3 regions of the Streptomyces sp. Edi4 genome follow, and region 3 is predicted to be linked to each of the others. Evidence: riboswitches for the same ligand, from Rfam matches in the RefSeq annotation. Region 3 holds a riboswitch; each other region holds the start of a gene.

Region 1 (3,268 bases), 3.4 Mb from region 3:
CTACCCGCAGTCGGCCCTGCTTGGACGCGACGTAGTAATGAGCGCCGAGCCCCACGGCATAAAGCGAAGCCGCTGGGGCCCCCGCCTACCGGCCGCTGTTCACCGCCGCCCCTGACGCCAACGGCGACGGCAAGCCCGACATCTGGTCGAGCGGCGACGACGCGAAGCTGTACTTCTACGACAACAGCGTGGGCTCCGGCACCGCCGTCGGGAGCGGGGGGTGGGAGGCCTTCCAGCAGCTCAGCTGAGCGTCGCGGAGGTGAATGGACGCCCGTGGGGGTGCGAGGACCCGGATCCGCGTCCTCACCCTCACGGGCGTCGCGGCGCGGCAGGGGTACGCCGGCGCCCTCTACAGCACCCTCAAACCCTGGACCCCGCCCACTTCTGCTCCACCTTCCCCAGCCGCCAGTACGCCAGCGCCGCCGCCCAGACCACCACGAACAGGCCGACGATGACGAAGCCCACGTTGTCCAGGTCCAGGGCCGCTATCCAGCCGCTGACCGGGTCGGTGAGGTCGAACTTCTCGTGGACGACGCCGACCAGTTCGATGGTGCCGATGAAGAACGCGACGGCGATCGAGAGGCCGGTGATGGTGAGGTTGTAGTAGACCTTGCGCACGGGGTTGGAGAACGCCCACTGGTAGGCGAAGTTCATGAACGTGCCGTCCAGCGTGTCGAAGAGGCTCATCCCCGCGGCGAACAGCAGCGGCAGGCACAGGATGGCGTACCAGGGCAGTCCGGCGGCGGCGCCCGTGCCGGCCATGACCATCAGGGTGACCTCGGTCGCGGTGTCGAAGCCGAGGCCGAAGAGGAAGCCGAGCGGGAACATCTGGCCCGGCCGCGAGATGGACTTGGTGAAGCGGCCCAGGACGCGGTTCATGAACCCCCGCGAGTCCAGGTGCGCTTCGAGCTCCTTCTCGTCGTACGCGCCCGACCGCATCGCGCGGAACACCTTCAGGATGCCGAACAGGGCCACCAGGTTGAGCGCGGCGATGAGGTAGAGGAAGGATCCGGACGCGGTGGTTCCGACGAGGCCGAGCACCTTGTGCGCGCTGGAGTCCTCGTTCATCAGGGTGCCCGCGAGCTGTGCGCCGCCGGCCACCAGGGCCGCCATGATGACGACGACGCTGGAGTGGCCGAGCGCGAACCAGAAGCCAACGGACACCGGCCGTTTGCCGTCGGCCATCAGCTTGCGGGTGGTGTTGTCGATGGCGGCGATGTGGTCGGCGTCGAAGGCGTGCCGCATGCCGAGCGTGTACGCGGTGATGCCGAGGCCGATGCCGTACGTCTTGGTGCCGACCGCGTAGTGCGCGGGGGCCACCAGGAGGAAGAGGATGCCGAACGCGGCCACGTGCAGGGCGGCTATCACCGCGAGCAACAGGCCGGTGCGGACGGTGTCCTCGCGGCGCCAGTGGAAGGCCGGTGAGACGGCGCCCGCCTCGGCGGACGTGGGGGTGGACAGGGTCATGCGGTCACGCTCCAGCACCTCGTGGATCACTTCGTGAGATGCCGCGGCCGGTCTCCTGGCTGACGGGTGGGTGCGACCGCCCCGGCCTTCCCAGCCAGGTGGATCCTGGCCAGTGGCCCGCGAGGGGACGGCTGCTCCCCCGTAGAACTGACGGGGGAACCCGATCACAGTGGCGAGGGCCGCTCCGGTTTCCCACCGGTCTTCCCGAACACCACGGCCAGGTCACCCTAGACGCTGGAGAGTTGCCCGCACAGCTGCACAGCTGTGCAGGTATCGAAGATCACACGGCGCGTCCGCCGCAGCCGGGCCTCGTGAAGACCGGGCCCCCGGGCGGACCCGGGCTCGGACGCGCACCGCCCGGGGCTCGGACGCGCACGGCCCGGGGCTCGGACGCGCACCGCGCTCCTGCGAGGATGCCGGTATGCATCTCGTCCCCGCCGACCGCGCCGGCCACCGCACCATCGACGGCCACCGCGTGTGTGACGCCATCGCCGCGATCGGCGACCCCACGCGCGTACGCGCCTGGGCCGACCGCTTCTCGCTGCTCGCCGACCCCAACCGGCTCGCCCTGCTGCTCGCGCTGCGCCGGGCCGGACCGCTGGCCGTCTCCGACCTGGCCGTCGCGACCGGCATGCGCGACCCGGCCGTCTCGCAGGCACTGCGTCTGCTGCGGGCCGCCGGTGCGGTCGCCGGCGAGAAGGACGGGCGGGTGGTGCGCTACCGGGTGGTGGACGAGGCGACCGCGCGCCTCCTGGACCAGTACGCGATGACGCCCTCGGGGACCGGCCCCGGCCACGCCTCGACGGCATGACCGGGACCGGGCGCGGCGACGGACCGGCCGCCGCCGGTGATCAGCGGCCGTCGTAGATCAGCGCGCGCACCATCCGGCACGTCGTCTCCGACGGCGGGTGGACGCCGATGAGGGCGGCGACGGTCCGTATCGTGCGGTCGGGCGCCTGCTCGGGCCGGTAGACGCCCGTGTCGAGCAGCGCGATGGCCAGGCGCATGGCCTTCAGGCGCCGGTTGTGCGACTCGTACCACGCGCGCGGACGCCCGGCGGGCAGCGGCACTTTGCGAAGGGGCGCGAGGGACAGCTGTTTCGGAGCGCGCGAGGTGAGTACGGCAGCGGTCATGGGCATCCTCCTGAGCAGTCGGGAACCCTCACTTACTGCCTCGATTTTACTGGGCACCACTGACAATCGGCCCTGGCCAGCGGCGCTTTGGGGACGTATTGCGGGTACTCTCGCGGGCATGGAGATCTGGATCAACCCGGCCTGTTCCAAGTGCCTCGGCGCGGTGAGTCTGCTCGACGCGGAGGGCGCCGACTACACGGTGCGCCGCTACCTCGAAGACGTGCCGTCCCCGGACGAGATCCGGGCCGTCCTCGACCGGCTCGGCCTCGAACCGTGGGACATCACACGCACCCAGGAACCCGACGCCAAGGAACTGGGCCTCAAGGACTGGCCGCGTGACGCGGACGCCCGCGAGCGCTGGGTGACGGCGCTCGCCGAGCACCCCCGGCTCATCCAGCGCCCGATCATCACGGCGGACGACGGCACGGCCGTGGTGGGCCGCACCGACGACGCCGTACGCGACGCCCTGACGCGGAAGTAGCGCCGCCTCAGGCCCCGTCGAGCTGGGCCTGCGCGTCGGCCAGAAGCTCGGTGACGCGCGCTCCGTACCGTACGTCGCAGGGGTGCGGCGTCCCGGTGCGGGCCGACTCGATGAGCGCGTCGAGCGCGGCGGCGAACGCGTCGAGCGCGCCGCCCCAGCCGGGCATCGTCACCACGCCATCGGCGCC
Region 2 (3,268 bases), 2.5 Mb from region 3:
TCCTTCTCGGAGTACGCCCGCGAGTTCATCGGCCCGTTCTGGGGCTATGTGACCGGCTGGACGTACTGGCTCTTCTGGGTCGTCACCGGCATCACCGAAGTGACCGCGGCCGCCCAGTACATGTCCTTCTGGACCCACGGCAGCATCCCGCAATGGGCGTACGCCCTGATCTTCACGCTCATCCTGTACGCCGTGAACCTCATCTCCGTGAAGCTCTTCGGCGAGCTGGAGTTCTGGTTCTCCATGGTCAAGGTCACCGCCATCGTCGGCATGATCCTGATCTGCGCCGGCATCCTGACCGTGGGCTTCTCCGACGCCGCGGACACCGCCACCGTCGCCAACCTCTGGAACGACCACGGCTTCTTCCCCAAGGGCATCGGCGGCACGCTGATGACGCTCCAGATCGTGATGTTCGCCTTCCTCGCCGTCGAGCTGGTCGGCGTGACCGCGGGCGAGTCCAAGGACCCCGAGAAGACGCTGCCCAAGGCCATCAACACCGTGCCGTGGCGCATCGCCGTCTTCTACATCGGCGCCCTGATCATGATCCTCTCGGTCGTCCCGTGGCACGAGTTCCAGCCCGGCGTGAGCCCCTTCGTCGCCGCGTTCCAGAAGATGGGCCTCGGCGTCGGCGCGGGCATCGTCAACTTCGTCGTGCTGACCGCCGCGCTCTCCTCCTGCAACTCGGGCATGTACTCCACCGGCCGCATGCTGCGCGACCTCGCGCTCAACGGCCAGGGCCCCAAGGTCTTCACCAAGCTCACCAGGAGCGGCACCCCGCTGGTGGGCACCTCGGTCTCCGCCGGGCTCATGCTGGTCGGTGTCTGGATCAACTACGTCGCGCCCGGCAAGGCCTTCGACTACGTCGTCTCCTTCGCCACCATCTCCGGCATGTGGGCCTGGATCATGATCCTGGTCTGCCAGATCCGCTACCGCGCCAAGTCCGACCGCGGCGAACTGCCACAGTCCACCTTCCGCGCCCCCGGAGCCCCGTGGACCAGCTGGTTCGCGCTGCTCTTCATCGGCATGGTCATCGTCATGATGGGCATCGACAAGGACTCCCGCGTCTCGCTGTACTGCGCGCCGCTGTGGGCCCTGATCCTGGGCGTCTCCTACCTGGTCCTCAAGGCCAAGAACCCGGAGAACAAGGCGTTCGCCAAGCGCGACTGAGCCGCTGACCGGCACGTTCTCACCATGTGGGCCGCCGCGTATCGACACTCGATACGCGGCGGCCCCTTTGCTTATCCTTGCCGACATGCTGACCCTCACCCAGGCCCTCTACGACCAGCTCGTCGCGCACGCCCGCGCCGACCACCCCGACGAGGCGTGCGGTGTGGTCGCGGGCCCGGCCGGCACCGGCCGCCCCGAGCGCTTCATCCCCATGCTGAACGCGGCCCGCTCGCCCACGTTCTACGAGTTCGACTCGCAGGACCTCCTCAAGCTCTACCGCGAGATGGACGACCGCGACGAGGAGCCGGTGATCGTCTACCACTCCCACACCGCGACCGAGGCCTACCCCTCGCGCACCGACGTGTCCTACGCCAACGAGCCCGGCGCGCACTACGTCCTGGTGTCCACGGCGGACACGGACGGCGCGGGCGAGTTCCAGTTCCGCTCGTACCGGATCGTGGACGGTGTGATCACGGAGGAAGACGTCAAGGTCGTCGAGGCCTACTGAGTCGTACCCGGGCGCCGTGACGGATGGCGCGTACCGATCGAAATTCGCGCATACTGTCCGTACGAAATTTCGATCATCGGGCGGCAGGACCCAGGAAGCCGGTGCGAATCCGGCACGGTCCCGCCACTGTGACCGGCCCCGGGGGACCCCCTCGGAGCCGGAAGCCAGGAACTGACCTGCCGCCTTCTCCCATCGACAGGGGACGTGGAAATCCCCTTGGAGGAGCGCAGTCATGCTCTGGCGCCGCGCGGCACTCGCCGCCGCCCTGCTGTTCCCGCTCGCCGCGTGCACGACGCGGCCGCAGCCCGAGGCCACGGGCGCTACGGCCTCCGGCTTCCCGTACACCGTCACCAACTGCGGCGTGCGCACCACCTTCACCGCGCCCCCGAAACGGGCCGTGACGATGAACCAGCACGCCACCGAGGTGATGCTGGAGCTCGGCCTCGCCAAGTCCCTTGCCGGGACGGCCTACTTGGACGACAAGGTGCTGCCGAAGTACGAGGCGTCCTACCGCTCGGTCCCGGTCCTGGCCGCCGAGTACCCCTCCTACGAAAAGCTCCTGGCCGCCGACCCCGACTACGTCTACGGCGGTTACGCCTCGGCCTTCGCCGCGGGCGAGGGCCGAAGCCGCGAAGCCCTCGCCAAGAGCGGCATCAAGACCCGCCTCAACGTGGAGAACTGCCCCCGCGCCGGCGCGACCACGATGGACGACGTGTATGAGGAGGTCACCGAGGTCGGCCGCACCTTCGGGGTGCCCGAGCGGGCCCAGGCGTGGATACGGTCGGCCCAGGAGGCCAACGAGCGTACGCGGACGGCGCTTTCGGGCCGGGAGCCGGTGCCGGTGTTCGTCTACGACAGCGGCGACAAGACGGCGTTCACGGCCGGCGGCAAGGGCATCGGCAACGACATCGTGACGCGGGCGGGCGGACGCAACATCTTCGCGGACGACCTGAAGACGGCCTCCTTCGGCGACGCGAGCTGGGAGGACGTGGTGGCCCGCGCGCCGGAAACCATCCTCATCCTGGACTACGGCGGCACGAGCGTGGAGGCCAAGAAGAAGCGCCTGCGCGACGACCCGGCGCTCGCCTCGGTGCCCGCCGTCAAGAACAACAGCTTCGCGGTCCTCGCGCTGTCCGACATGGTGACGGGCGTACGGGCCCCGGACGCGGTGGCCAAGCTGGCCGCGCAGCTCGGGGCGGGAGCATGAGGGGGCGCCACCGCGCGGGCCCGCCGCCCCGTCCGGCCGGTCGAGAAGGAGGCCGCCGATGACCCCCCGCCGGCGCTACCTCGCGCTGCTCGGCGGCCTCACCATCGTGCTCCTGGCCGGCGCCACCGCCGGGCTCGCGCTCGGATCGGTACGGATACCGGCGGGGGAGGTGTGGGCCATCGTCACCGGCGCCGCCGAACCCGGCCCCCACCGCACCATCGTGCTGGAGGTCAGAGCCCCCCGGGTCGTGCTCGGCGCGGTCACCGGCGCCGGTCTCGCCGTCATCGGCACCACCCTCCAGGCCCTCGTGCGCAATCCGCTCGCCGACCCCTTCCTGCTGGGCGTCTCCAGCGGAGCCTCCGCCGGGGCCGTCGCCGTGATCGTCC
Region 3 (3,268 bases):
CCGCGCTGATCGCCTTCGTGAAGGACGGTCTGATCTACCTCGTCATCGCGGTGGCGATCATCTACATCCCGATCAAGCTGGGCGGCTTCGACGCCATCTTCAGCGCGGCGCAGCACAAGTTCGCCGGGCCGCCCGGGGGCAAGCCGACCGGGGCGCTCGTGCCCGGCGAGAAGAGCCAGTGGACGTACGCCACGCTCGCGCTCGGCTCGGCGCTCGCGCTGTTCATGTATCCGCACTCGATCACGGCCACGCTCTCCTCGCGCAGCCGCAACGTCATCCGCCGCAACACCACGATCCTGCCGCTGTACTCGCTGATGCTGGGCCTGCTCGCACTGCTCGGCTTCATGGCGATCGCGGCCGGCGTCAAGGTCACCAACGGGCAGCTCGCCATCCCGCAGCTCTTCGAGGACATGTTCCCCGACTGGTTCGCGGGCGTCGCCTTCGCGGCGATCGGCATCGGCGCGCTCGTGCCGGCCGCCATCATGTCCATCGCGGCGGCGAACCTCTTCACCCGCAACATCTACAAGGACTTCATCAAGCCCGACGCGACGCCCTCGCAGGAGGCCAAGGTCTCCAAGCTGGTCTCGCTGGTGGTGAAGGTCGGCGCGCTGGTCTTCGTCCTGACCATGGACAAGACCGTGGCCATCAACTTCCAGCTCCTGGGCGGCATCTGGATCCTCCAGACCTTCCCGGCCCTGGTCGGCGGCCTGTTCACGCGCTGGTTCCACCGCTGGGCGCTGCTCGCGGGCTGGGCGGTGGGCATGGTCTACGGCACGCTCGCCGCGTACGGGGTGGCCTCGCCCACGCAGAAGCACTTCGGCGGCTCCTCCAAGGAGATCCCGGGCATCGGCGAGATCGGCTACATCGGCCTCACGGCGTTCGTCCTGAACGTGGTGGTCACCGTGGTCCTCACCTTCGTCCTGCGCGCGGTGAAGGCCCCCGACGGCGTCGACGAGACCTCGCCGGAGGACTACACGGCGGACGCGGGCGACCCGGGCGTCGCAACCGAGCTGCCGCCGGCGACGGCGGGGGCGGCGCACTGAGGTTCCGCTGAACGACGAAGGGCCGTGGCACCCGGGGTGCCACGGCCCTTCGTCGTGTGGGTCAGCGCACCCAGTCCTTGAGCTGCTCGGTCTGGAGGGTGATCCCCACCGGCTCGGGAAGCTCGATGTCCCGGCCGAAGGGGAGGGTGCGCACCGACGCGTACCGGTGGCCATCGGGCTCGCTGTATACGGAGACCTCGCACGCGGCCCGGTCGATCAGCAGATACAGGGGAATGCCGGTCTCGGCGTAAGCCTGCGGCTTCTCGACGTGGTCACGACGGTGCGTGTCGGAGTCCCACGAGGTCACCTCTACCACCATGAGGATCGATTCGGGGTCCACCCAGTCACCCTGTCCGACGAAGGCGTCGGATGGCGCGAGCGCCCCGCCCGGGATCGCTCGCCCCGCCCGGTACTGCTGAGCCTTGATCCCCTGCCCCGGATGCAACCACAGCTCCGGCCGATGCTGTACGCAGATGCGCGTGAGCCACTGGATGATCCGCCCGTGGTCCCCGTCCGGCATGGCCTTGCTCCTGATGACCCCGTTGATGAATTCGAGCCGCGTCCCCTCCCTCTCACGGGCGGCTATGCGCGCGACGGCCTCGAAATCCTCCGTCAGCATGTGGGGCCGGTCAGTCGTCGCGGTCATGTCGGCTCGCCTCCTTCAGGGCTCTGTCACCGACGATAGCGGAGGCCCCTGACAGTCGGAGGCGGATCGACCGACGACACAACATGTGGGGGGCGCCACCCACAGCGCCCCCCACATGTATGCTCGTCCTCGCTGTCGCCGCAGGGGAATCCGGTGCGAATCCGGAACTGTCCCGCAACGGTATGACTCGTACGGATACGTACGGGCCGAGTCCGACAACCTGCCGACGGCGCTCCCGGTTCGACCGATCCGGGTGCCAGACGTCCGGGCCTCGCGGTTGGGCCGGTGGACGACGCGCTGAGGGCTGCCCCGACGCGCGCCGACGCCTCCCCCGAAGGCCCCGTGCCGAGCGAGGGAGTGCCCCCCACGTGACCATCGCCCCAGCGGATCCCGCTTCAGCGATCACCGATGAGCTCGCGGATGCCCCCGGGACCGCGCTGCTGCGGACCCTGACCGAGTTCACCGCCGACCTCCCGGACACCGACCCGGGCCGGGTCGCCGCCGCCGCGCTGCGGGGCCGCAACGCCCGTTCCGACGCGGCCGAGCTGCGGGAGCTGGCCACCGAGGCGGCCGCGGGGCTCATCTCCGAGGACCCGGCGTACTCCCGACTCGCCGCCCGCCTCCTGACGGTCACCATCGCCGAAGAGGCCGCGAGCCAGGGCGCTGTGTCGTTCTCGGCTTCCGTGGAGACCGGTCACCGCGAGGGTCTGATCGCCGACCGCACCCTCGCGTTCGTCCGCGCCCACGCCGCCCGCCTGGACTCCCTGGTGGACGCCGCGCTCGCCGACGGCGCCGACGACCGCTTCGGCTACTTCGGCCTGCGCACCCTCTTCTCCCGCTACCTGCTGCGCCACCCGATCACCCGCAAGGTCGTCGAGACCCCCCAGCACTTCATGCTGCGCGTGGCGTCCGGCCTCGCCGAGGACGAGTCGGCGCGCGCCCTGGACGAAGTGGCGTCCCTGTACGGCCTGATGAGCCGCCTGGACTACCTGCCGTCCTCCCCCACGCTCTTCAACTCCGGCACCCGACACCCCCAGATGTCGTCCTGCTACCTGCTCGACTCGCCGCTGGACGAGCTGGACTCCATCTACGACCGCTACCACCAGGTGGCGCGGCTCTCGAAGCACGCGGGCGGCATCGGGCTCTCCTACTCCCGGGTGCGTGGGCGCGGTTCGCTGATCCGGGGCACCAACGGCCACTCCAACGGCATCGTCCCCTTCCTCAAGACCTTGGACGCCTCGGTGGCCGCGGTCAACCAGGGCGGCCGCCGCAAGGGCGCGGCCGCGGTGTACCTGGAGACCTGGCACTCCGACATCGAGGAGTTCCTCGAGCTGCGCGACAACACCGGCGAGGACCAGCGCCGTACGCACAACCTGAACCTCGCGCACTGGATCCCCGACGAGTTCATGCGCCGCGTGGAGGCCGACGGCGCCTGGTCGCTGTTCTCGCCGGCCGACGTGCCCGAGCTCGTGGACCTGTGGGGCGAGGAGTTCGACGCCGCATACCGCAAGGCCGAGGCCGCCGGGCTCGCCCGCAAGACCATGCCCGCGCGCGACCTGTACGGCCGCATGATGCGCAC

Evidence for each region. Region 3 has a riboswitch for cobalamin ahead of ABR738_RS27145 (ribonucleoside-diphosphate reductase subunit alpha). Riboswitches for the same ligand answer to the same signal wherever they lie in the genome.
Region 1: linked by a shared signal. The riboswitch ahead of nicT (Nickel transporter NicT) and the one ahead of ABR738_RS27145 (ribonucleoside-diphosphate reductase subunit alpha) in region 3 are both predicted to bind cobalamin.
Region 2: linked by a shared signal. The riboswitch ahead of ABR738_RS15900 (ABC transporter substrate-binding protein) and the one ahead of ABR738_RS27145 (ribonucleoside-diphosphate reductase subunit alpha) in region 3 are both predicted to bind cobalamin.

The regions. Positions count from the first base shown of each region.
Region 1 is NZ_JBEJGY010000004.1:2,153,770-2,157,037, forward strand. It holds gene nicT (Nickel transporter NicT) at 361-1,467, opposite strand; cobalamin riboswitch at 1,496-1,698, opposite strand; gene ABR738_RS11795 (ArsR/SmtB family transcription factor) at 1,889-2,278, shown strand; gene ABR738_RS11800 (hypothetical protein) at 2,319-2,600, opposite strand; gene ABR738_RS11805 (ArsC/Spx/MgsR family protein) at 2,719-3,081, shown strand; gene ABR738_RS11810 (Gfo/Idh/MocA family protein) at 3,089-3,268, opposite strand, start outside.
Region 2 is NZ_JBEJGY010000004.1:3,029,304-3,032,571, reverse strand. It holds gene ABR738_RS15910 (amino acid permease) at 1-1,167, shown strand, start outside; gene ABR738_RS15905 (M67 family metallopeptidase) at 1,253-1,675, shown strand; cobalamin riboswitch at 1,744-1,869, shown strand; gene ABR738_RS15900 (ABC transporter substrate-binding protein) at 1,908-2,882, shown strand; gene ABR738_RS15895 (FecCD family ABC transporter permease) at 2,941-3,268, shown strand, end outside.
Region 3 is NZ_JBEJGY010000004.1:5,507,247-5,510,514, reverse strand. It holds gene mctP (monocarboxylate uptake permease MctP) at 1-1,043, shown strand, start outside; gene ABR738_RS27150 (Uma2 family endonuclease) at 1,105-1,689, opposite strand; cobalamin riboswitch at 1,803-1,931, shown strand; gene ABR738_RS27145 (ribonucleoside-diphosphate reductase subunit alpha) at 2,058-3,268, shown strand, end outside.